Regions from separate parts of the Streptomyces sp. NPDC033174 genome, predicted to be linked through region 3. Evidence: riboswitches for the same ligand, from Rfam matches in the RefSeq annotation. Region 3 holds a riboswitch; each other region holds the start of a gene.
What was found. Region 3 has a riboswitch for cyclic di-AMP ahead of ACZ5VC_RS13550 (M23 family metallopeptidase). Riboswitches for the same ligand answer to the same signal wherever they lie in the genome.

Region 1 (7,606 bases), on a different contig from region 3:
CACCGCCCCGGCCAGCAGGTCGTGGCCGTCGAGATCTTCCTCGACGCCCCGCTGGACGCCGAGCCGGAGGGCCTCGACGGCGTCGCGACGATCATGGCGCGCGCCCTGTCGGAGGGCACCGACAAGCACACCGCGGAGGAGTTCGCGGCGGAGCTGGAGCGCTGCGGCGCCACGCTGGACGCGCATGCCGACCACCCGGGTGTCCGGGTCTCGCTCGAAGTCCCGGTCTCCCGGCTGCCGAAGGCGCTCGGCCTGCTCGCCGAGGCGCTGCGCGCGCCCGCCTTCGTCGACACCGAGATCGAGCGTCTCGTACGCAACCGCCTCGACGAGATCCCGCACGAGACGGCCAACCCGGGTCGCCGCGCGGCCAAGCAGCTCTCCAAGGAGCTGTTCCCGGCCTCCTCGCGCATGTCGCGTCCGCGCCAGGGCACCGAGGAGACCGTCGCCGGCATCGACTCGGCCGCCGTGCGGGCCTTCTACGAAGCCCATGTCCGGCCCGCCACGGCCACCGCGGTGATCGTCGGCGATCTCACGGACGTCGACCTGGACGCGGTGCTCGCCGACTCCATCGGCGACTGGACCGGGAACACCGCCGAGCCCCGCCCGGTGCCGCCGATCACCGCCGACGACACCGGCCGTGTCGTCATCGTGGACCGTCCCGGCGCCGTGCAGACGCAGCTGCTGATCGGCCGCATCGGACCCGACCGGCACGACCGTGTGTGGCCGGCCCAGGTGCTCGGTACGTACTGCCTCGGCGGGACCCTGACGTCCCGTCTGGACCGTGTCCTGCGCGAGGAGAAGGGCTACACCTACGGCGTGCGGGCCTTCGGGCAGGTGCTGCGCTCGTCCGCCCCCACGTCGCCGGGAGGGGCCACGGGCGCCGCGATGCTCGCGATCAGCGGCTCGGTCGACACCCCCAACACCGGCCCGGCGCTGGACGATCTGTGGAAGGTCCTGCGCAAGCTCGCCGCCGAGGGGCTCACCGACGCCGAGCGCGACGTGGCGGTGCAGAACCTGGTGGGTGTGGCCCCGCTCAAGTACGAGACGGCGGCGTCCGTCGCCGCCACGCTCGCCGACCAGGTCGAGCAGCACCTCCCCGACGACTTCCAGGCGCAGCTGTACGCGCGCCTCGCGGAGACCGGCACGGTCGAGGCGACGGCGGCCGTCGTCAACGCCTTCCCGGTGGACCGTCTGGTGACGGTGCTCGTGGGTGACGCCGCGGAGATCGAGGAGCCCGTCAGGGCGCTCGGCATCGGCGAAGTGACCGTCGTCACCGGCTGATTGAGCGCGTCCCGAGGATCGAGGACCCCGACGTCACGTTACGTCGGGGTCTTCCCTTTTGTCTGGATTGGGAGGGAAGCTGGGTGTATGGCCTGTGGCGTGCACTACAAAACAGCGTGTCTGTTTGGTGATTGAAAGACGATCCGCTTAGCGTCATGGGCGCTGTCCGCCAGTTGCACCCGCCGCACCCGCGGCATCGGGCAGCCATCGCCGAGTCCCCGTCAGGCGCGAGCCTGGGGAGCCGGGGACCCAATCAGTCCCTGGGGTGAATCGGACGCCTTCGCGCCTCGCGTGCGGAGGGGCCCGTAGGAGACCTTCCTGCTCCGAACCCGTCAGCTAACCCGGTAGGCGAGAAGGAAGGAAAGGATCAGCCACTACATGGCGTTCACCCGTGCCACCGGGAAGCACCGTGCCCCGAGCCGCCTGACCCGCCGAAGCGCGCACGTCGCCGGAGTCGCGGCGCTCGCCACCACCGGCGTCATCGGATCCCTCGCCTCCCCGGCGCTCGCCGCCGACACGGAGCCCCTCCCCGTGGACACCGGCCTCACCCAGGCCGTGGTCGTCGACTCGCTCGCCGACCGCATCAACGCGCAGGCCGCCGCCCAGGAGCGGGAGGCCGTGGAGGCCATCGCCAGGGCGAAGGCGGAGGCGAAGGCCCGTGCCGAGGCCAAGCGCAAGGCCGAGGCCCGCGCCAAGGAGATCCGCGAGGCCAAGGAGCGCGCCGCCCGTGAGGCCGAGCGCAAGCTCCTCAACTCCTACCGTCTCCCGATCGCCGGCTCGTTCGTCACCACCGGCTACAAGACCGGCGGCTCGCTCTGGTCCTCGGGCAGCCACTCCGGCGTCGACTTCCGGGCCGCCTCCGGCACCAAGGTCGTGGCCGTCGGTTCCGGCACCGTCGTGGAGGCCGGCTGGGGCGGCGCGTACGGCAACAACATCGTGATCCGGATGAAGGACGGCACGTACACGCAGTACGGCCACCTCTCGTCGATCGGTGTCTCGGTCGGCCAGTCCGTCACGCCGGGCCAGCAGATCGGCCTCTCCGGCTCGACGGGCAACTCCACCGGCCCGCACCTGCACTTCGAGGCCCGGACGAGCCCGGAGTACGGCTCCGACATCGACCCGATCGCCTACCTGCGCTCCAAGGGCGTCAACGTCTGACCCCGACCCATCCGCTTCTCGCGCCCCGCGCGTCCCGAAGGCCCCGGCTCCTCGCGAGCCGGGGCCTTCGGCGTACCGGGAGCACGCCGCCGGGTGTTCTGGCCAAAAGATATCCATGGATTACCGGCAGCCATCGGAAATCCCGTCCCGCTGCAATACAGTTCACTAACAGGCAGTTCACGAACCGGCATCGGTCGGATGGGTTTCGCGCGGATTAAGGCGGAGGTTGAACATGCGCATTCCCGCGCATTCGGTATGCACGGCGATCCGCGACGACATCGTCGCGGGTGTCTTCGAACGCGGCAGCCGGCTGACCGAGGAACAGCTCGCGCGCCGCTACGGAGTCTCGCGCGTCCCGGTCCGCGAGGCCCTGCGCACCCTGGAGTCCGAGGGCTTCGTCGTCACGCGCCGCCACGCCGGCGCCTGTGTCGCCGAGCCGAGCGACCGGGAGGCCGCCGACCTTCTGGAGATCCGTACGCTGCTGGAGCCGATGGGGGCCGCGCGCGCCGCCCAGCGTCGCACCGAGGCCCATCTCAAGGTGCTGCGCGGCCTGGTCAGGCTGGGTCAGGAGCGGGCCAGGCGCGGCCAGGGCGAGGATCTGCGCTCGCTGGGCGGCTGGTTCCACGAGACGCTGGCCCAGGCGTCCGGCAGCCCCGGACTCACCGCACTGCTCACCCAGCTGCGGCACAAGATCGCCTGGATGTACGCGGTCGAACTCCCGGCGGAGCCGGTCGAGGCCTGGGCCGAGCACGGCGCGATCGTCGACGCCGTGGCGCGCGGCGACGCGGAGCGGGCCAGGGCGCTGACCGCGCTGCACGCCGAGCGTTCGGTTCCCATGCACCGGTTGCGCGGCCCTGTGAGAACCTCGCAACACGCAGTAAACACCGCGAGCGCCCGGAATTAACAAACGCGCCGTATACAAAGAACGAGGAAATGAGGGGCGTTAATTCTGCTGCCCGCCGACGGGGAATAGAGGCGGCGAAAAGCAGAAGAGCCGCACTGCCGGGAGAATTCCCGGTCAGTGCGGCTCCGCCGCAATTCGAAATGCCGCCGAGCGCGCCTGCGCCCCGATGGTTCAGACGGTCTCGGGGAGCTCGTCGAGACCCTCGGCGACCAGCTTCGCCAGACGGTCCAGGGCCACCTCGGCGCCCTCGGCCTCCGACGCGAGCAGGATCTCCTCGCCACCCTGGGCGCCAAGACCGAGCACCGCCAGCATGGACGCGGCGTTGACCGGGTTGCCGTCGGCCTTGGCGATCGTCACGGGGACGCCGGAGGCCGTGGCGGCACGGACGAAGATGGACGCGGGGCGGGCGTGCAGGCCCTCGGCCCAGCCGACGTTGACGCGACGCTCTGCCATGGTGTTGCCCTTCGGGTCTTAGCCAGTCTCAGCGGTTGTCTAGACCAGTCTCTCATGTGCTGCGGGGTGCTCGTGCCGAGCGCCGGCCTCGTGGGACGACGGCGCGCCCTTCTCGGATCGCCTGGTTCCGACACCCTCCACGACCGGTGCCTCCACCGTACGCTTGGCCCCATGCAGACCCCGTCGGATCAGCCGGAACACGCCTATCCCGATCACTGGGAAGCCGATGTCGTGCTGCGCGACGGTGGCACCGCCCGCATCCGGCCGATCACGGCGGACGACGCCGAGCGGCTCGTCAGCTTCTACGAGCAGGTCTCGCCGGAGTCGAAGTACTACCGCTTCTTCGCGCCCTACCCCCGGCTCTCCGCCAAGGACGTCCACCGCTTCACCCACCACGACTTCGTCGACCGGGTGGGCCTGGCGGCCACCGTCGGCGGTGAGTTCATCGCGACCGTCCGCTACGACCGGATCGACGAACGGGGGCTGCCCGCGAGCTCGCGCCCGTCGCCCGCCGCCACCCCCGGCGGGGGGCCCTCCGCGCCCGCGCCTCCTGTCTCCGACGAGGCCGAGGTCGCCTTCCTCGTCCAGGACGCGCACCAGGGCAGGGGGGTCGCCTCCGCGCTCCTCGAACACATCGCGGCCGTGGCGCGGGAGCGCGACATCCGGCGGTTCGCAGCGGAGGTGCTGCCTGCCAACTCGAAGATGATCAAGGTGTTCACGGACGCCGGGTACACCCAGAAGCGGAGCTTCGAGGACGGAGCCGTACGCCTCCAGCTCGACCTGGAGCCCACCGACCGGTCGCTCGCCGTGCAGCGCGCCCGCGAGCAGCGCGCCGAGGCACGGTCCGTACAGCGCCTTCTCGCCCCCGGCTCCATCGCCGTCATCGGCACCGGCCGGGCGCCCGGCGGGGTCGGCCGCACGGTCCTGCGCAACCTCCTCGAAGCCGGCTACACCGGGCGTACCTACGCCGTGAACACGGCCTTCCCCGAGGGCCGCAGCGAGATCGACGGCGTGCCGGCCTACCGCTCGGTCGGCGACATCGTCGCCGACATCGGTGAGCCGGTCGACCTGGCGATCGTCGCCGTCCCCGCCACGCGCGTCCCGAGTGCCGCCGCCGACTGCGGCGAACACGGGGTGCGCGGCCTGGTCGTCCTGTCGGCCGGATACGCGGAGAGCGGCGCCGAGGGCCGGGAGCGGCAGCGGGAACTGGTGCGCCAGGCCCGCTCCTACGGAATGCGGATCATCGGTCCCAACGCCTTCGGGATCATCAACACCGCGCCGGACGTACGGATGAACGCCTCGCTGGCCCCGCAGTCACCGGCGGCCGGGCGCATCGGCCTGTTCACGCAGTCCGGTGCCATCGGCATCGCCCTGCTGGCCGGGCTGCACCGGCGCGGCGCGGGCCTCTCCTCCTTCATCTCGGCCGGCAACCGCGCGGACGTCTCCGGGAACGACCTGCTCCAGCACTGGTACGACGACCCCGAGACCGATGTGGTCCTCCTCTACCTCGAATCGATCGGCAACCCGCGCAAGTTCACCCGGCTCGCACGGCGCACAGCCGCCGTGAAGCCCGTCGTGGTGGTCAAGGGCGCACGGCACAGCGGCAGTGCGCCCCCCGGGCACGCCGTGCCGATCACCCGGATCCCGCACACCACCGTCTCCGCCCTGCTGCGCCAGGCGGGGGTCATCCGCGTCGACACGGTCACCGAACTCGTCGACGCCGGTCTCCTCCTCGCGGGCCAGCCGCTCCCCGCGGGCCCCAGGGTCGCCATCCTCGGCAATTCCGAATCGCTGGGCCTGCTCACCTATGACGCCTGTCTGACCGAGGGGCTGCGCCCGCTCCACCCGCGCGACCTGACGACGGCGGCCACCCCCGACGACTTCCGTGCCGCCCTCGCCGAGGCGCTGGCCGACAGCGCGTGCGACGCGGTCGTGGTGACCGCGATCCCCTGGGTCGGCGAGAACGGCGTCACCGAGTCGGGCGACGGCGAAGTCCTCGCCGAGGCCCTCCGAGCGGCGGCGGCGACCTCCCCGGCGAAGCCGGTCGTCGTGGTCCACGTCGAGATGGGTGAACTGGCGGAGGCCCTGGCAGCGGCGGCGAGCACCGCCCCGGGCGCCCCCTCCGCCCCACCGCGCCCTCCCGCACCTTCCACCCCTCCCGGACCTTCCACCTCTCCCGCCCCCACGGCGCCGCCCTCCGCCGACTCCTCCGCCGACTCCGCCGCGCCGCCCGCCCCCGCGGCGCCGGCCGACGGGGGAGACGAGGTGCCGCGCAGCGCCCGCATCCCCGCCTATCCTGCCGCCGAGCGCGCCGTCCGCGCGCTCGCCGAAGCCGTCAAGTACGGACAGTGGCGCCGCCAGATCGCCGAACCGGGACGGGTGCCCGAGTACGACGGCATCGACGAGGCGGGGGCCGCCGCGCAGATCGCACGCGCCCTCGGGGACGAACCGCCCGAGCGTGGAGTCACCCTGACCGCGGAGGCCGCCCACGAGCTGCTGGGCCGGTACGGCATCCAGGTGCTCCCCACCCTTCCCGCGCCCACCCCCGACACCGCCGTCGCGGCCGCCGCCCGACTCGGCTTCCCGGTGGCCCTGAAGACCACCGCCCCGCACCTGCGCCACCGCCCCGACCTCGGCGGCGTACGCCTCGACCTCGCCTCCGAGGAACAACTGCGCACCGCCTACAGCGAGCTGACCGAGACCCTCGGCAAGCCCGAGGAGCTCCAGCCCGTCGTCCAGGCGATGGTCCCGCGCGGCGTCGACACCGTCGTCCGCGCGGCGATCGACCCAGCCGTCGGCGCCGTCCTCTCCTTCGGCCTCGCCGGCGCCGCGTCGGAGCTGCTCGGCGACACCGCCCACCGGCTCGTCCCCGCCACCGACCGGGACGTCGCCGAACAGATCCGTTCCCTGCGCACGGCCCCGCTCCTCTTCGGCTGGCGCGGCTCGGCGCCGGTCGACACGGCCGCCCTCGAAGAGCTCCTGCTGCGCGTGTCGCGACTGGTCGACGACCACCCGGAGATCATCACCGTCGGTCTCGAGCCGGTGGTCGTCGCCCCGCGCGGCCTGTCCGTGCTCGGCGCGACCGTCCGCCTCGCCCCACCGCCCGCCCGGACCGACATCGGCCCGCGCAGCCTCCCCAGCTACTGAGGGCAGCCGGGGGCCCGTGGCCCCGTAGGATGGAGTCCATGGCGAAGACCGGTACGACGACCCAGGGGCTGCGCGCGGCGATCGAGCGCAGCGGCTATTACCCGGCCCTCGTGGCCGAGGCGGTGGAGGCCGCCGTAGGCGGCGAGCCGATCGCGTCGTACCTGGTGCACCAGGAGACCACGTTCGACGCCAACGAGGTCCGCCGCCATGTCACCGTGCTCGTCCTGACGGCCAACCGGTTCATCGTCAGCCACACCGACGAGCAGAACGCCGACACCACCTCCCCGACGCCGTACGCGACCACCTCCACCGAATCGGTCAAGCTCGACCGGATCTCGTCGGTCGTGGTCAGCCGGGTCGTCGCCAACCCGGAGTCGTACACCCCGGGCACCCTGCCCCGCGAGGTCGTCCTCACCATCGGGTGGGGCGCCGTCTCCCGGATCGACCTGGAGCCCGCCGCCTGCGGCGACCCCAACTGCGACGCGGACCACGGCTACACCGGCAACTCCACCGCGGACGACCTGAGCCTGCGGGTCAGCGAGGCCGGCGACGGCCCGGACACCGTCCGCCAGACGCTCGCCTTCGCCCAGGCACTCTCCGAGGCCACCGCGGCCACGGCCGCCCCGGCGACCGGAGTCACCCGCTGATGGCTCAGCCCTCCGC
Region 2 (7,606 bases), on a different contig from region 3:
CGTAGTGGTCGTGGGAGATGACGACGACGTCGACCGGGCCGAGGGTGGAGAGCGGTACGGGCACCGGGTGGAGGCGCTGGGGCCCGGCAAAGGAGAAGGGCGAGCAGCGCCTGCCCCAGACCGGGTCGAACAGCACGCGGACGCCGTCGATCTCGGCGAGGACGCTGGAATGCCCCATCCACGTGATCCGCAGGCCCGAGGCCGGAGGCTTCGCCAGTTCGGCGAGCGTGGTGGTGTGCACGGGGATCACGCCGAGGGGCGAGCGCCGCGACCGGGCTTCCTTCTGGAAGTAGATCTTCGCGAATTCGACCGAGGAACCCGACGGCCTGTGGCTGGCGGCCACCGGATTCTGGAAGACCCCGTCGGCGAAGTTCGGCGAGCGGCGGATCCGCTCCATCCGCTCTCCCGTGGGGTCCGCGCCGAAGGCCGCGGACCGCAGCGAGCGAAGCCGGGCACGCAGCGGATGAACAGAGCCAGCGCCGGTCACAGCACCTCCTGGTGTTCGGGGTCGTTCCATTATGGCCGCGGACGCCGCCGGTGGCGTTGTCGCAGGTGAGAGCCGTGTGACAGGGCGGGGGACAGGGAGAGGGAAAACAGTCGGTGATTTTTCGGCCGCGATGTCACATCTGACGGTGCCTCGTCCGTCTCCTCGGTGAAACGTCACCACGCGACACCCAGGGAGGCCCGTCATGGCCCGTATCTCGCTCACCCCGCCCCGCACGCTTTTCTTCCGTGCGATGGAGTGGTACTGCAAGCGGACCTACGGCAAGATCCTCGAACCGGCTCTCGCCCTCAGCCACAACCCGCGCGTCCTCCGCGCGGACCTGCGCTTCGAGCTGGCGGTCGGGAAGTGGAACACGCTGGACGCGGATCTCAAGGCCCTGGCCGTGATGGCGGCGGCCGCCTCGATCGGCTGCAGCTGGTGCATGGACTTCGGGCACTGGGAGAACCAGCGGCGGGGCATGGACGCGCGCAAGCTGCACGAGATCCCGCTCTGGCGCGACAGTGACGCGTACACCCCGCTGGAGCGCGACGTCCTCGAGTACGCGGAGGCGATGACCGCCAACCCTCCGACGGTCGAGGACGCACTCGCCGCGCGGCTGGTGGGAGCGCTGGGCGAGGCCGCGTTCGTGGAGCTGACCGCGATGGTGGCGGTGGAGAACCTGCGCTCGCGGATGAACGCCGCGCTGGGGCTGACGAGCCAGGGCTTCAAGGACCACTGCGAGATCGGCGAGGCCCCCACAAGGGGTGGGGTCGCCGAGGCCGGTGGAACCAGCGCGAACGGTGGGACCAGTGGGACCGGTGGCGTCCCTGAGGCGGCCGGCGCTGGTTCGCACTGAGACTGCCGCGCCCGGGGCGGGCCGTCGCCCGCCCCGGCGACGCGAGCCCGCGCCTGGAGCTCTGGTGGCAGGAGCCCGAGAGCTCCTGAGCCCGGGGGGGTGGCGCGAACCCGAGAGCCTGAGCTCCGGTGGCAGGAGCCCGAGAGCATGGGCTCCGGTGGCTCGAGCCCGAGCGGCCCGAGCCGCCGTGGCGCGAGCCCCGGCGCCCTGCGGCCCGGCGGTCCGCGCCCCGCCGGGCCCCCGAGGTCACAGCGGCAGCAGATCGGGGCGCTTCGGCTCGACGTGGTCGCCGGACGATTCGCCGCGGAGCCTGCGGCCGATCCAGGGCACCAGATACTCGCGCGCCCACTGGATGTCGTCGCGGCGCACTTCGAGGGCACCCCGGGGAGGCAGCGGCGGCCACGGCTGGTCGGGGTCGGCGGGCACCTCGAGGCCCAGGACCTGGCCGGCGCGCAGGGCGACCCGGGTATGGCCCTCGGCCGACAGGTGCAGCCGGTCGTTGTCCCAAGCCCGCCTGTCCTGAATGGACTTGAGGGACCACAGGTCGAGGACGGGGCATCCGTACCGGTCGGCGACGGCACGCACATGGCCGTTGTACGTGGCGATCTTGCCGCGGAGATGACGCAGCAGGGTCACACCGCGTGTGTCGAAACCGGTCGTGACCATCACGGTGCCCACGGCCGAGGTGAGGTCGGCGACGGCGCGCTCGAAGCGTTCGGCGACCTCGTCGGGATCGGTGCCGGGCCGGATGATGTCGTTGCCGCCCGCGCAGAAGGTCACCAGATCGGGGGCGAGTTCCTTCGCCCGGGGGACCTGCTCCTCGACGATCTGGTCGAGGAGGCGTCCGCGTACGGCGAGGTTGGCGTAGCGGAAGCCGTCGTGGTCCTGCTCCGGAAGCCGGTCGGCGAGGAGAACCGCGAGGCGGTCCGCCCAGCCGACGTACATTCCCCCGGGCCCCGGGTCCCCCACCCCTTCGGTAAAGCTGTCGCCGATCGCCGCGTACGAACCGAATACGCCTGTGCCACTGTCTATTGCTCTCGAACGGTCTGCCACGGGACCACATCCTTCCCTTACGGATGTGACCTACGCGACCGTAAGGAGTGGTTGACGGGGCGTGACATATGCCACCGGTCAAGATTCGCCCAAGCCGGAATAGACCGAGGCCCGGCACAGAAGTGCCGGGCCTCGGTACGGGATTCGCGCGGTGCGCCGGGTCAGATGGAGACGCCGTGCTGACGCAGGTACGCGAGCGGGTCGATGTCGGAGCCGTAGCCCGGACCCGTACGGATCTCGAAGTGCAGGTGCGGGCCGGAGGAGTTGCCGGTGGAGCCGGAGAGGCCGATCTCCTGTCCGCCGGTGACGCTCTGGCCGGAGGAGACCGAGAGGGACGAGAGGTGGCCGTACTGCGAGTAGCTGCCGTCGGTGTGCTGGATGACGATCTCGTTGCCGTACGCGCCGCCCCATCCGGCGGAGACGACGGTGCCCGGGCCGACGGCCTTGACGGTCGTGCCGGTGGAGGCCGCGAAGTCGACGCCGGTGTGGTAGCCGGAGGACCACATCGAGCCGGAGGCGTGGTACGGGGTGGTGACGCTCGGGCCGCTGACCGGGGCGGTGAAGCCGGAGGCCGACGTGGAGTCCGGAGTGGACGCCGGGGTCGAGGTCGACGGGGCGGACGCGCGGTCACTGCTGCGGGAGCTGCGCGTCGAGTCGTCGGCCTTGGGGGCCGCCTTGGGAGCCGCCTTCGGTGCGGCCTTGGGGGCCGCCTTGTGCGCGGGCTTGGCCTTGGCGGTGGACTTCGCGCCCAGCGTGAGCTTCATGCCGGGGATGATCAGCGAGGGGTTCTCGCCGACGACCTGGCGGTTGTCCTGGTAGAGCTTCTTCCAGCCACCGGCGAGGTGGTGGTCCGCGGCGATCGTCGAGAGGCAGTCACCGGCGACGACGGAGTACGTCTTCGGTGCGGCCTTGGCGGACTGCGCGGCAGCCTGCTGTGCCGCGGACTTCGCGGCGGCGGCGACGGTGGTCCCCTGCGTCACGGCCGGGGCGCTCGCCTCGGCGGCGTGCGCTCCGGTCGCGCCGATGAGCGGCAGAGCGACGACGGCGCCACCCGTTCCGGCTGCGACGAATCCACGCGTGATCGGGTTGACCTTGGGACGGCGATGCTTACCCTTCGCGGGCATGGCGAATTCCTCTCCGGCGCCTGCGAGGTGAGCTGTCGGGTTCGGGCTGGAGATGCCCGGTCGCGCTGTGGCGCGCCTTAACCCCGAGCCGCCTCCGGAAATCCGGAATCGGCGTTCTTACCTGGGTCCCCCGCTCCTGCCACACGTGGGTGGGTGTGAATTCCGGACGGTGGCAGGATTCGGCGGTCCATCCGGATTGACGGTGACCGTAGACGAGCCGCTCGGCGCTAACAAGCCATCGCATTCATTCGGCAATGGGCGCTGTGATATCGGCGCTGAATTCCGGTCACACTCCGTCGACTCCGGATCATCGATCTCCGTTGTGAGCAAGGAATTCGACTTCCGAGTTCCGCCACGGACTGTCACGTTTATGACGCTGCTCACGTGCCCGCACCCATCTCCCGCATTACCGGGGCACGTCATCTCGAATCACTTAATACGGACAGAACAGTCATTCCATGCGCATTGCACTCAACAGCAAATGTTCTACCGATTGCCGCCAGTTCCTCAGGAACCGGTGTGTCGGAAGGCTCCCGCCGAGATGATTGCCTCAGGAACCGATGTCGTATCGTCGAGGCCGCGCCGCGTCGGCGATCAGCGCCGACGGCAGAACACCTCAGGAGCTCTCGTGACGCAGCAGCTGCCGCAGGTCCCGTCGACCGAACCCGAGCTGACCGGAGTCCGGAATTTCCGGGACGTGGGCGGGCTGCCGACCGTGGACGGGCGGACCGTGCGGTACGGGCGGCTCTTCCGCAGCGGGCATCTGGCCCACGCCACCGATGACGACGCGGCCTTCCTCGCCGGTCTCGGGCTGCACACGATCTTCGACTTCCGCAACGCCGCCGACCAGAAGGTGGAGGGCCCGGACGTCGCCCTGCCCGGCGTACGGAACGTGAACATCCCGCTCAACGACCCTGCGGACGGCAAGGAGTTCTGGAAGATGGTCAGCGGTGGCGACCTCGCCCAGCTGCGCTCCCTCCTCGGCGACGGCAAGGCCGCCGCCCGCATGACGCGGACGTACCGCGAGATCATCACGGACCGCACCGCCGAGCACAGCCGTGTCCTGCACGCCATGGCCGAGGACAGCGTCCCCGCGCTGATGCACTGCGCGGCCGGCAAGGACCGTGCGGGCCTCTCCATCGCCGTGTCCCTGCTCGCGGTCGGCGTCGAGCGCGAGGCGATCGAGACGGACTACCTCAAGTCCAACGACCCCCACCGCCGTTACAAGGTCCGCCGCAGCAGCACGTCGGCCGAGGCCATGTCCCCGGAGGTCATGGAACTGCTCGGCCCCCTCTTCGACGCGCGCGCGGAGTACCTCTCCGCCGCCTTCGACACCATCGAGACGAACTGGGGCAGCGTCGAGCGGTACCTCTCCGAGGGCCTCAAGCTCGCCCCGGAGACCCGCGAGCGGCTGCGCTTCGCCCTCCTCCAGGACTAGCGGGAGCCCAGAACCGGCGGGGAACCGGCCCTACTGGTTCTGACCGCCGAGCAGGAACAGCAGATAGAGGAACGCCGCGAAGAGGTGTCCGGCGACCAGGTAGGCGAAGAGGCGGATGACCAGCCCCCGGGGGAACTTCTTCTCCTCGGTGGACGGTACGGATGCTGATTTGTCGGACATTCGAGGGTCCTTTTCGTGAGGACGGCGGCGGCGAGGGCGGGTCAGCGGCGAGGGGCTCCGCCACCGAGGCACAGCTCGGCGGCGGGACTCTGCAGCAGGGTGTGGACGAAGAGCAGCTCGGCGCCGCCGCGCGTGGCGGCGCCGATCCGGTGCGGGGTGAGCGAGTCGAAGTGCGCGCTGTCCCCCGGCTCGAGGACATGCACGGCGTCGCCCAGGGCGAGACGCACCCGGCCTTCCAGTACGTGGAGCCACTCCTCCCCCGGGTGGACACGGACCAGGTCGTCCCGGGTGGCGTACGGGACCTGGACACGCAGCGCCTGCATGGCCCGTCCGGGCCCGCCGGCCTGGTGGTAGATCCATCCGTCCGCCTCGGCGGGCTCGGCGCTCCCCGCGCGGACGATGGGATCCCGCTCGGGCGGCACCTCCCCGAGCAGTTCGGACACCGTGGTGCCGTAGATGCGGGCAAGGGCGAGCAGCATGGGCAGCGAGGGCTGCCGACGGCCCGTCTCCAGCCGGGAGAGGTGGGCCGGGGAGAGTCCGGCGCGACGGGCGGCCGTCTCCAGGGTGAGCCCCTGGCGCCGGCGCAGGCCCCTCAGCCGGGGCGCCACGTCTGGGAGGGCGTCCGGCATCACGTCGCCGTCGAACGTGTCGTCGACCGCGCCGTCGGACACCACAGTGCCCGGCGCCCGGTCCGGGAGTTCCGCGGACGACGCCGCCCCGTCCGCTCCTGCGGCAGAATCGCTCATGGGTCCATTGCGCCAGGGTTTTTCCTCTGGGGCAATTTTCTTGCCCCAGAGGCAAACCCGACCGTCGGCGGTCCGCCGGGTTCAGCGCTGTGCGACGGCCTGCTTGACCAGCGTTCTGCCGAAGTCCCACATCAGCCCGCCCCCGCCGTGGGCCTCGTCCATCACGGCGGTGAAGGCTTCCACGAACCGGTCCACGTCCGCGTCGTCGATCACCAACGGCGGGATCAGCTTGATCACTTCCATGTGATCGCCGGACACCTGCGTGAGGATCCGGTGCCGCTGGAGCAGCGGCACGACGACCATCTGGGCGAAGAGTCCCTTGCGGGCCGCCTGGAGCATCGTCCAGCGGCTGCGCAGACCGAGCGACGACGGCCTGCCGAACTCGATCCCGATCATCAGCCCGCGTCCGCGCACGTCGTGAAGCAGTTCGTACCGGGGTACGAGCGCGGCGAGGCGCGAGCGCAGCAGATCACCGGTACGGCGCGCGTGGGCCACGGTCTCCTCGTTCTCCATCACCGAGAGGACGGCGAGCCCGGCGGCCATGGCCTGGGCGTTCGAGCCGAAGCTGGCCGAGTGGACGAGCACACGGTCCATGGACGAGTAGACCTTCTTGAAGATCCAGTCCTTGCCGAGGGTGGCGCCGACGGGCACATAGCCGCCGGAGAGCGCCTTGGCGACGCACACCAGGTCCGGTTCGACCCCCATCTCGTGCTGGTAGGCGTAGAAGTCGCCGGTCCTGCCGAGGCCGGTCTGCACCTCGTCGGCGATCAGCAGGGCCTTGTGCCGGCGCAGCAGCTCCTGGGCGGCGCCCAGGAACCCCGGCGGGGCCTCGCGCACGCCCTTGCCCTGGATGGGCTCCACGACGAACGCGGCCACGTCCCCCTTCCGCAGCTCCCGCTCCAGGGCGGCGAGGTCTCCGAGCTCGATCGCCGTGTCGGGCAGCAGCGGTGCGAAGCCGTCCCGGAAGCCGCTCTCGCCGTTGACCGACAGCGAGCCGGTGGTCAGGCCGTGGAAGGCGTGGGCGCAGTAGAGGATCCGCGGCCTCCCGGTCGCGAAGCGGGCGAATTTGAGCGCGGTCTCCACCGCCTCCGTACCGCTGTTGCCGAAGAAGACCCGGTCCAGGTGAGGGCTGTGGGCGAGCAGCTTCTCGGCGAGCAGCCCGGGCAGCGGCTGGCAGTCGAACCGGGTCAGATCGGCGAGCGAAGCGTCGAGGACGTCGTGCAGGGCCTTGCGGACGACCGGATGGTGGCGGCCGAGGCCCATCACCCCGAAGCCGGCCAGCATGTCGAGGTAGTCGTTGCCGTCGGCGTCCCAGAAGTGGGCGCCCTGCGCCCGCTCGTAGTACTTGTCGAACCCGAGGGTGTGGAGCATGCGCGGCAGCTGGTGGTTGAGGTGTCGGGTGTGCAGCTCGTAGCGCTCCGCGCCGCGCTCGGCGAGCAGCCGACCCAGGTCGAAATCCTTGCTGGTCGGCGCCCCCGTCGGCGTCCCCATCGGCGTCGTCATCGACCGTTCTCCTTGGGCTTTCCGGGTTCCCCGGGATCCTTGGGCTCCCGCGGCTGCTTCGGCACCACGGATTCCTTCATGTCGCCGGCCTCCGGGGACGGCGACCTCTCGTACTCCGTGGGCTCCGGCGCCCCCTGGTCCTCGGGGGCCTCGCCGGGCCTCCTGCGTGCCAGGGCGGCGCTGATCCGTCCCGCGATCTCGACCGGGGTCAGTCCGATGTCG
Region 3 (7,606 bases):
GCGCCAAGAACCGGGAAACCGCACTTCAGCGCCGTGATCACCGACCGTAGATTTTCAGTCATGACCACGACGCAGATCACCAGCCACGCCCCCGCCGCCGCGAACTCCGTACTCCGGGTCCCGCCGGCCTCGCCCGCCGCGGCCGCCGCCTACTTCTCGGCCAGCCTGGCCTTCCACGCGGATGTCTCCGACGTCGCCTCCGCGCTGGCGGCGGACGACGACCCCGGTTTCGTGGTGCTCGACTCGCGGTCCACCGCTTCGTGGGACCAGGGTCACATCCCCGGCGCGATCCACCTGCCGACGGCGCTCATCCCCGAGCAGGCCGAGCAGCTGCTCGACAAGTCGGTGCCCGTCGTCACGTACTGCTGGGGCCCGGGCTGCAACGGCGCCACGCGCGCGGCGCTCGCCCTCGCCGAACTGGGTTACCAGGTCAAGGAGATGCTGGGCGGCTTCGAGTACTGGGCCCGTGAGGGCTTCGCGTTCGAGACCTGGGAGGGCCCGCAGCAGCGTGAATCCGACCCGCTGACGGCCCCCGTCGACGCCGACGACTGCGGTTGCTGAGCACCCGCGCGGAAGCACCTGTGCGTACTGAACCGTTAATCGGTTAGGGGCACGGCCCGGCATGGCGTAGGGTGGTGTTTACCGACGCGGGGTGGAGCAGCTCGGTAGCTCGCTGGGCTCATAACCCAGAGGTCGCAGGTTCAAATCCTGTCCCCGCTACTCAGTGGCCGAAGGCCCGGATCCTCAAGGATCCGGGCCTTCGTCGTGTTCCCGGAGCCCCCCGATCGAGCGCTGGGAAGCGTGTCCGAAACCCGGCCCGCCTCTTTGGCCGCACCCCAGTGCCCACCGTAGTGTCGCGGGCACCATGAGTGACAGGGTGGAAGTGACGGTAGGGAGGCGGCTGCCCGCCTTCGTCCTCCTGCTCGCCCTCGGTGCCCTGCTGGTCAGCGTCTGCCACGGCTCGCACGGGCACACGCTCGCTCCCGTCGGCGGCGCCACCCTCTCCGCTCCCGGACTCCCGCACGGCTGTGACCGGTCCGAGGAGCGCTGGACCTTCGACGCCCATCTGCCCACGCAGGCGACGGCGGCCCCGCTCGTGGCGCCGGGCACCGACGGAGCCGTACCCCTGGCGTACGAGAAGGTCGCGCCGGCCGATCCGCGCGCCGGCCGGGCGGGCGATCGCGCCGGGCCCTGTACCGGGCCGGGGCGTCTGCTCATCGCCCTGGGAGTCGACCGGAACTGAGCCGGGTCCTGCACATCCACGACCACGGCTTCGTCTCCGCGCACTCCAAGGACGTACCCCACCATGAGCAGACTGCTGTCCCTCGCCGAGCAGACCGTCGGCAACACGCCCACCCTCTGGATCGACGAGAGCCCCGGTACCGGTTACTGGGCCAAGCTCGAAGGCTTCAACTCCGGCGGGATCAAGGACCGCGCCGCCCTCTACATGGTCGAGCAGGCCCGCCGCCGCGGTGAGCTGCGCCCCGGCGCGCCGATCGTCGAGTCAACCTCAGGGACGCTCGGGCTCGGTCTCGCGCTCGCGGGCGTCCTGCACGGCCATCCGGTCCATGTCGTCACCGACCCCGGCCTCGAACCGATCGTCGAGCGGATGCTCGTCGCCCACGGCGCCCGCGTCCATGTCGTCGCCGAGCCGAGCCCCCGGGGCGGCTGGCAGCAGGCCCGGATGGACCGGGTCGCCGAGTTGCTCGGCGGCCTCGACGGCGCCTGGTGGCCCAACCAGTACGGGAATCCGGACAACCCGGCGGCGTACGGCGGGCTCGCCGCAGAGCTCTCCGGCCGGCTCGACCGGATCGACGTCCTGGTCTGCGCGGTCGGGACCGGCGGCCACTCCTCCGGCATCGCCCGCGCCCTGCGCGCGACGACGATGCCCGCCCTGGAGCTCGTCGGTGTCGACAGCGTCGGCTCGACCGTCTTCGGCCTGCCGGCCGGTGAGCGTCTGATGCGGGGGCTCGGCTCCTCCATCCACCCGGGCAACGTCGACCACGACGCCTTCGACGAGATCCACTGGGTGGGGCCCGCCGAGGCGGTACGGGCGGCGCGGACCCTGGCGGCCCGCCAGTTCGCCACCGGCGGCTGGAGCGTGGGCGCGGTGGCGCTGGTCGCGGGCTGGCTGGCCCGCACCCGGCCGCGCGGGACCCGGATCGCCGCCGTCTTCCCCGACGGCCCGCAGCGCTACTTCGACACCGTCTTCAGTGACGACTTCTGCGCCCTGCACGGCCTCCTGGACGGGCCCGTGCGGTCCGAGCCCGCCACGTACCGCGCCGCCGACGAGGTCGACGGCTGGACCCGGCGCGCGCTGGAGCGCGTCCGTTGAGGCGGATCCTGCGGCAGAGCCGCAGCTTCGAGCCGGCCGTACGCCTCCTCTTCGCCAACCAGCTCACCATCAACCTCGGCTTCTACATGCTGATGCCCTACCTCGCCGCGCATCTGGCCGACGGCCTCGGCATGGCGGCGTGGGCGGTCGGCCTGGTCCTCGGCGCCCGGAACCTCTCCCAGCAGGGCATGTTCCTGGTCGGCGGCGCGCTCGCCGACCGGCTGGGCTTCAAACCGCTGATCGTGGCCGGGTGCGCCCTGCGCACGGCCGGTTTCGGGGCTCTTGCCTTCGCGCAGTCGCTGCCGGTGCTGCTCGCGGCGTCGGTGGCCACCGGGCTCGCGGGGGCGCTGTTCAATCCCGCGGTACGCGCCTATCTGGCGGCGGAGGCGGGGGAGCGGCGCGTCGAGGCGTTCGCGCTGTTCAACACGTACTACCAGGCGGGGATTCTGCTCGGGCCGCTGATCGGGGTGGCGCTGACGGGGGTGTCCTTCCGGCTGACGTGCGCGGTGGCCGCGCTGCTCTTCGCGGCGCTGGCGCTCGTACAGCTGCGGCATCTGCCGGTACGGACGGCCGGGACGGCCCCGGGCGAGCGGGGCGAGGGGCGGGGGCAGTTCCGGACGGTCCTGGCCAATCGGCCGTTCCTGTTGTTCGCGCTGGCGATGACCGGGTCGTACGTCCTGTCCTTCCAGGTCTACCTCGCACTGCCGCTCGCGGCCGGGTCCACCGCCGTGACCACCGCGATCTTCGTCGTCTCCGCGCTGGTCACCCTGGGGGGCCAGCTGCGGATCACGGACTGGTGCAAGCGGCGGTGGCCCGGGCAGCGGTGTCTGGTGGCCGGGCTCGCGCTGCTGGGCGCGGCCTTCCTGCTGCCGGTCGCGGTGGGCGGGATCGCGGGGTTGCTGCTGTGCGCGGCGGTTCTCGCGGTCGGGAACGCCGTCCTCTATCCGTTCGAGATGGACACCGTGGTCGCGCTGTCCGGCGGCCGGTGGCCGGCCACGCACTACGGCCTCTACAACACCGTGTGCGGGATCGGCATCACCCTCGGGAACCTCGGCACGGGCGCGCTGCTCGGCGTGGGCGGGTGGCCGGCCCTGCCGTGGCTGGTGCTGTGCGCGGTGGGGCTCGGCTGCGCGGGAGCGGTGGCGGTGCTCGCGCGGGGCGGGCGGCTCGCGCCGGACAGGCCGCGCGAGGAGACGGAGGAGGAGTCGGGCGAGGGGGTGCGGAAGGGCGCCTGACTCCGCGCGAACGCCGGGTCTCCAGCAGTACCGGGCCGCGGCCCAGCACGCGGAGCGCTCGCTGCAGCTCCGCTCACCCGCCTACGCCCGGAGCCGGCTCTTCAGCCGGATGGTGCTGGCTTCGGCCCGGCTCGGCCTCGGCGAGCTGGACCAGGCGTGCGCCCTGGGCGCGGAGGCGGCGCCGGGTCCCGCAGGGCCCGTCGGGTGGTCCGTGGCCCGGTGGGCCGGGCGGTGGGCCGGGCGGGTGGACCCTTCCCCGGTTGGCCGATGGCGAGTCGCCGCACGGCGCGGCTACGGCCAGCCTGGGTGGGGCGCGGTACCGTCCGCAGCCGTCCCCTGCCTTCCGCGGGGCGACTCCAAGGCGGACCGGGCAGGGAGAGCACAGGTGGGGCGACCATCGCGGGGCGGCGGCACCGACGGAGGACGGGGAGGCGGGGACCGGAGCGAGCGCGCGCGCCGGTTCATCCGGGCGCTGCCCGCGCTTCTGATCGTCGGCGGGGTCGTCTACGACCTGGCGACCCCGCCCACCTTCACCGCCGCTCCGCTCTTCTCGGCCGCCCCGCTGATCGCGGCGCCGTTCTTCTCCCTGCGCACGACCCTGGTCACCGGCCTCGCCGCCCTGGCCGCAGTCCTCGGACTGCACATCTACAACGGCACGATCGGCAGGGTCCCGGCGCTGACCGAGATCCTCACCGTGTTCACCGTCTCCGCGCTGGCTCTGCTCATCAACCGGGTCGTCCGGCGCAGCGGTGAGCGGCTGGCGTCCGCGCGGGTGATCGCGGAGACCGCTCAACGGGCGGTGCTGCCCGTTCCCGCCGAGCGGATCAGCGGGCTGCACATCGCGGCGCGGTACGAGGCGGCGCAGGCGGACGCGTTCATCGGCGGGGACCTCTTCGCCGTGCAGGACACGCCGTACGGGGTCCGGCTCGTCGTCGGGGACGTACGCGGCAAGGGGCTCGACGCCGTGGAGGCGGTGGCCATCGTCATCGGGGCCTTCCGGGAGGCCGCCGAGCAGGAGAGAACCCTGGAGGGGGTGGCGCAGCGGCTGGAACGGGCGCTCACCCGGGAGGGCGCCCGCCGGGACGACCTGGACGCCTTCGAGGGGTTCACGACGGCCGTGCTCGCCGAGATCCCACGGGGGGCCGGCGTGCTGCGGGTGGTGAACCGCGGCCATCCCGAGCCGCTGCTGCTGTACGCCGACGGGGGCCTCGGCCGGGTGGAGCCGTCCGAGCCGGCGCTGCCGCTGGGCATGGGAGACCTGGCGGCCTGGCCGGACCGGGCCGACGAGGCGCCGTACCCGCCGGGCGCGACCCTGCTGCTGTACACGGACGGACTGTCCGAGGCGCGTGACGCGAACGGCGTCTTCTACGACCCCGCCGCGCGGCTGGCGGGGCGGATCTTCCCCGGGCCCGGGGAGCTGCTCGACGCTCTGGTGGACGACGTACGGCGGTACACGGGCGGCGGCTCGAACGACGACATGGCGCTGCTCGCGGTGAGCAGGCCGGGAGAGGGTCAGCCCGCGCGGCGCAGGACGATGCCCGTCGTGCCGTAGCCGACGGGGCACACGCTGCGTAGTGGAAGGGCACAACTGCGCATAACAGTTGACGAACGATCAGATCGAACGGGTTTCCGGCGGCTCGCGGGTGGGCTCCCAACTCGCCCGTTTGCGCCTGGTTGTCGCTCATAAGTCCTGGTGAGGGTGGGGAATGATCAAGGGGAACAGCTTGGAATCCGCACCCCCGTCTATTAACGTTCGATAACGCAGTGCGGTCGTCACAACCGTCGCAAGAGGCGGCACCGTGCGCACGCGCCGAATTCCGCAAGGGAACCGGGGAACCACCACCTTGGGGTGAATCGGGTCGAATTGGGCCCGTAGGAGACCTTCCTGCTCCGAACCCGTCAGCTAACCCGGTAGGCGAGAAGGAAGGAAAGGAGTACGCCTCCGTGGCGTCCAACACCCCTGCCCCCGAAGCCCCCTTCGACTCGTTCGGTGCCTCGGGTGCCGCGGGCGCGGGCACCGACACGGTGTGGGAGGAATGGAATCCCACCGAGGACTCCGTCCGCCCCGTGCGTGGCCGGCACCGCGTTGCCAAGCAGCGCTCCAACTTCGCCCGCAGCTCCACCGTCCTCGGCGTCGGGGTCATCGCGGCCGTCGGCGGGGCCGGCATGGCCACCGCGCAGGACAAGCCGCCGGTCTCCATATCGCTGCCCGACCTGCCGGACGCGATCACGGACCATGTGCCGGACGCCTCCTCCCTGCCGGGCATCGGCTCCCTGATGGGGGACGCGGACGGCGGCGAGACCACCGACGGGCAGAACAACCCCGCTCCCCTGACCACCGCCTCCCTGGCCACCGACGCCGGCCCCGGGCAGCGCAGCGGCGCCGACGCGGGCGAGGCCCTGCGCGCCCGGATCCTCCAGCAGGCCGAGCAGCAGAAGGCGTCCGCCGACGCGGAGGCGAAGGCGGCCTCGGAGAAGTCCGCCGCCGAGCAGGCCGCCGCCGAGGCGAAGGCGCAGCAGACGGCCGCGCAGAAGGCCGCGGCCGAGGCGAAGAAGAAGGCGGACGCGGAAGCCGCGGCCAAGGCCGAGGCGGAGCGGCTGGCCAAGCTGGCCGCGAGCTACTCGCTTCCGACCTCCTCATACACGATCACCTCCACCTTCGGTCAGTCCGGTTCGATGTGGTCCTCGGGCTATCACACGGGTCTCGACTTCGCGGCCCCGACGGGCACGCCGGTCAAGGCCGTGCACGGCGGCACCGTCAAGTCGGCGGGCTGGTCCGGCTCGTACGGCTATCGGATCGTCCTCGAGCTGGAGGACGGTACGGAGGTGTGGTTCTGCCACCTGTCGTCGATGACGGTCGGGGCAGGGCAGACGGTCGGGACCGGGGAGACCATCGGGCGGGTGGGCGCGACGGGCAATGTGACGGGCCCGCACCTGCACCTGGAGGTCCACACCCCGGGTGGCGACGGCATCGACCCCGCCGCCTGGCTGCGGGACAAGGGCCTCAGCGTCTGACGGCCGCGCCCGCAAGCCCGTCCGCGCGCTCTGACGCGCCTCACCGCGAACCGCCCGGCCGAGCGCACCGCCCGGCCGGGGCGGTCCCACTCCCGTGAGCATCTGACGGTTGCCGGTGCTCGCACCGTCGCGCCCTCGCACGCCGGCAGCCTGGCGACACCCCCCCGACGCCATGGCTGCCGGTTTCTCCGCAGGGTCAGGAGCGGTACGGGTTGTAGGAGCCGTAGTCCCGGTACGGCGGCGGTGTCCACACCCGGCCCGTGGCCCGCGCCGCGTACGTCAGCGACGGCGCCGCTATCCCCTTGCGCTGCCACAGGTGGTGCAGCAGCTCCTGCTCGCGCGCCATGAAGTCCGGGCCGGCCGCGCCCCGGTGGGCCCGGTGCCGCAGAAACGCCAGGCTCGTCGCGAACGCCTCGTACTCGGCGACCGCGCGGGCCGCCGCCGGGCCGTACGTACGCGCCGCGAAGTCCCTGGCCATGCCGCGCGCCCGCATGGAGGAGAGCGCGAGGGGCTCGGCGGGTGAGAGCCAGCCCGCCGCCGCGTACGCGGGCAGCGATCCGGATATCGTGCGCAGCTCCCGCTGCCGGGTCCATATCGCCAGCCAGGTCAGCAGCCCGAAGGCCGGGACCATGAACGCGCCGTAGACGGCGTAGAAGCCCCACGGGCCGAACAGCGACGACGATCCGTTCCACAGCGCGTGCATGCCCATCGCCAGGGCGAGTCCGAGCAGGGGCAGCACGGTCCGCAGGACGCGCCGACGGCGGGCGAGGAGCGCCGCGACACCGAACCCGATGCCCGTCAGCACGGTGAACAGGGGATGCGCGAACGGCGACATCACGATCCGTACGAAGAAGGTCGCCGCGGTGACGGAAGCGAGACCGCTCGTGCCGAACTCCTGGTCGTCGCCGAAGGCGTTGCCGAGATAGAGGATGTTCTCGGTGAAGGCGAAGCCGGTCGCCGTGAAGCCGCCGACGACGACGCCGTCGACCAGGCCGGTGAAGTCCCGTCTCCGGAACAGGAA

Region 1: linked by a shared signal. The riboswitch ahead of ACZ5VC_RS17385 (M23 family metallopeptidase) and the one ahead of ACZ5VC_RS13550 (M23 family metallopeptidase) in region 3 are both predicted to bind cyclic di-AMP.
Region 2: linked by a shared signal. The riboswitch ahead of ACZ5VC_RS22340 (M23 family metallopeptidase) and the one ahead of ACZ5VC_RS13550 (M23 family metallopeptidase) in region 3 are both predicted to bind cyclic di-AMP.

What each region holds. Positions count from the first base shown of each region.
Region 1 is NZ_JBVIPQ010000005.1:107,054-114,659, forward strand. Features, by position in the region: gene ACZ5VC_RS17380 (M16 family metallopeptidase) at 1-1,281, shown strand, start outside; cyclic di-AMP (ydaO/yuaA leader) riboswitch at 1,480-1,646, shown strand; gene ACZ5VC_RS17385 (M23 family metallopeptidase) at 1,660-2,439, shown strand; gene ACZ5VC_RS17390 (GntR family transcriptional regulator) at 2,672-3,343, shown strand; gene ACZ5VC_RS17395 (HPr family phosphocarrier protein) at 3,515-3,796, opposite strand; gene ACZ5VC_RS17400 (bifunctional acetate--CoA ligase family protein/GNAT family N-acetyltransferase) at 3,968-6,943, shown strand; gene ACZ5VC_RS17405 (DUF5998 family protein) at 6,982-7,590, shown strand; gene ACZ5VC_RS17410 (alkaline phosphatase family protein) at 7,590-7,606, shown strand, end outside.
Region 2 is NZ_JBVIPQ010000007.1:55,437-63,042, reverse strand. Features, by position in the region: gene ACZ5VC_RS22355 (MBL fold metallo-hydrolase) at 1-487, opposite strand, end outside; gene ACZ5VC_RS22350 (carboxymuconolactone decarboxylase family protein) at 690-1,340, shown strand; gene ACZ5VC_RS22345 (SGNH/GDSL hydrolase family protein) at 1,587-2,393, opposite strand; gene ACZ5VC_RS22340 (M23 family metallopeptidase) at 2,555-3,517, opposite strand; cyclic di-AMP (ydaO/yuaA leader) riboswitch at 3,520-3,679, opposite strand; gene ACZ5VC_RS22335 (tyrosine-protein phosphatase) at 4,146-4,955, shown strand; gene ACZ5VC_RS22330 (DUF6126 family protein) at 4,986-5,135, opposite strand; gene ACZ5VC_RS22325 (helix-turn-helix domain-containing protein) at 5,177-5,764, opposite strand; gene ACZ5VC_RS22320 (aspartate aminotransferase family protein) at 5,963-7,384, opposite strand; gene dxs (1-deoxy-D-xylulose-5-phosphate synthase) at 7,381-7,606, opposite strand, start outside.
Region 3 is NZ_JBVIPQ010000004.1:19,928-27,533, reverse strand. Features, by position in the region: gene ACZ5VC_RS13580 (rhodanese-like domain-containing protein) at 61-561, shown strand; tRNA gene ACZ5VC_RS13575 (tRNA-Met) at 647-720, shown strand; gene ACZ5VC_RS13570 (hypothetical protein) at 866-1,243, shown strand; gene ACZ5VC_RS13565 (PLP-dependent cysteine synthase family protein) at 1,307-2,335, shown strand; gene ACZ5VC_RS13560 (MFS transporter) at 2,332-3,570, shown strand; gene ACZ5VC_RS13555 (PP2C family protein-serine/threonine phosphatase) at 3,956-5,122, shown strand; cyclic di-AMP (ydaO/yuaA leader) riboswitch at 5,369-5,503, shown strand; gene ACZ5VC_RS13550 (M23 family metallopeptidase) at 5,515-6,585, shown strand; gene ACZ5VC_RS13545 (PrsW family intramembrane metalloprotease) at 6,782-7,606, opposite strand, start outside.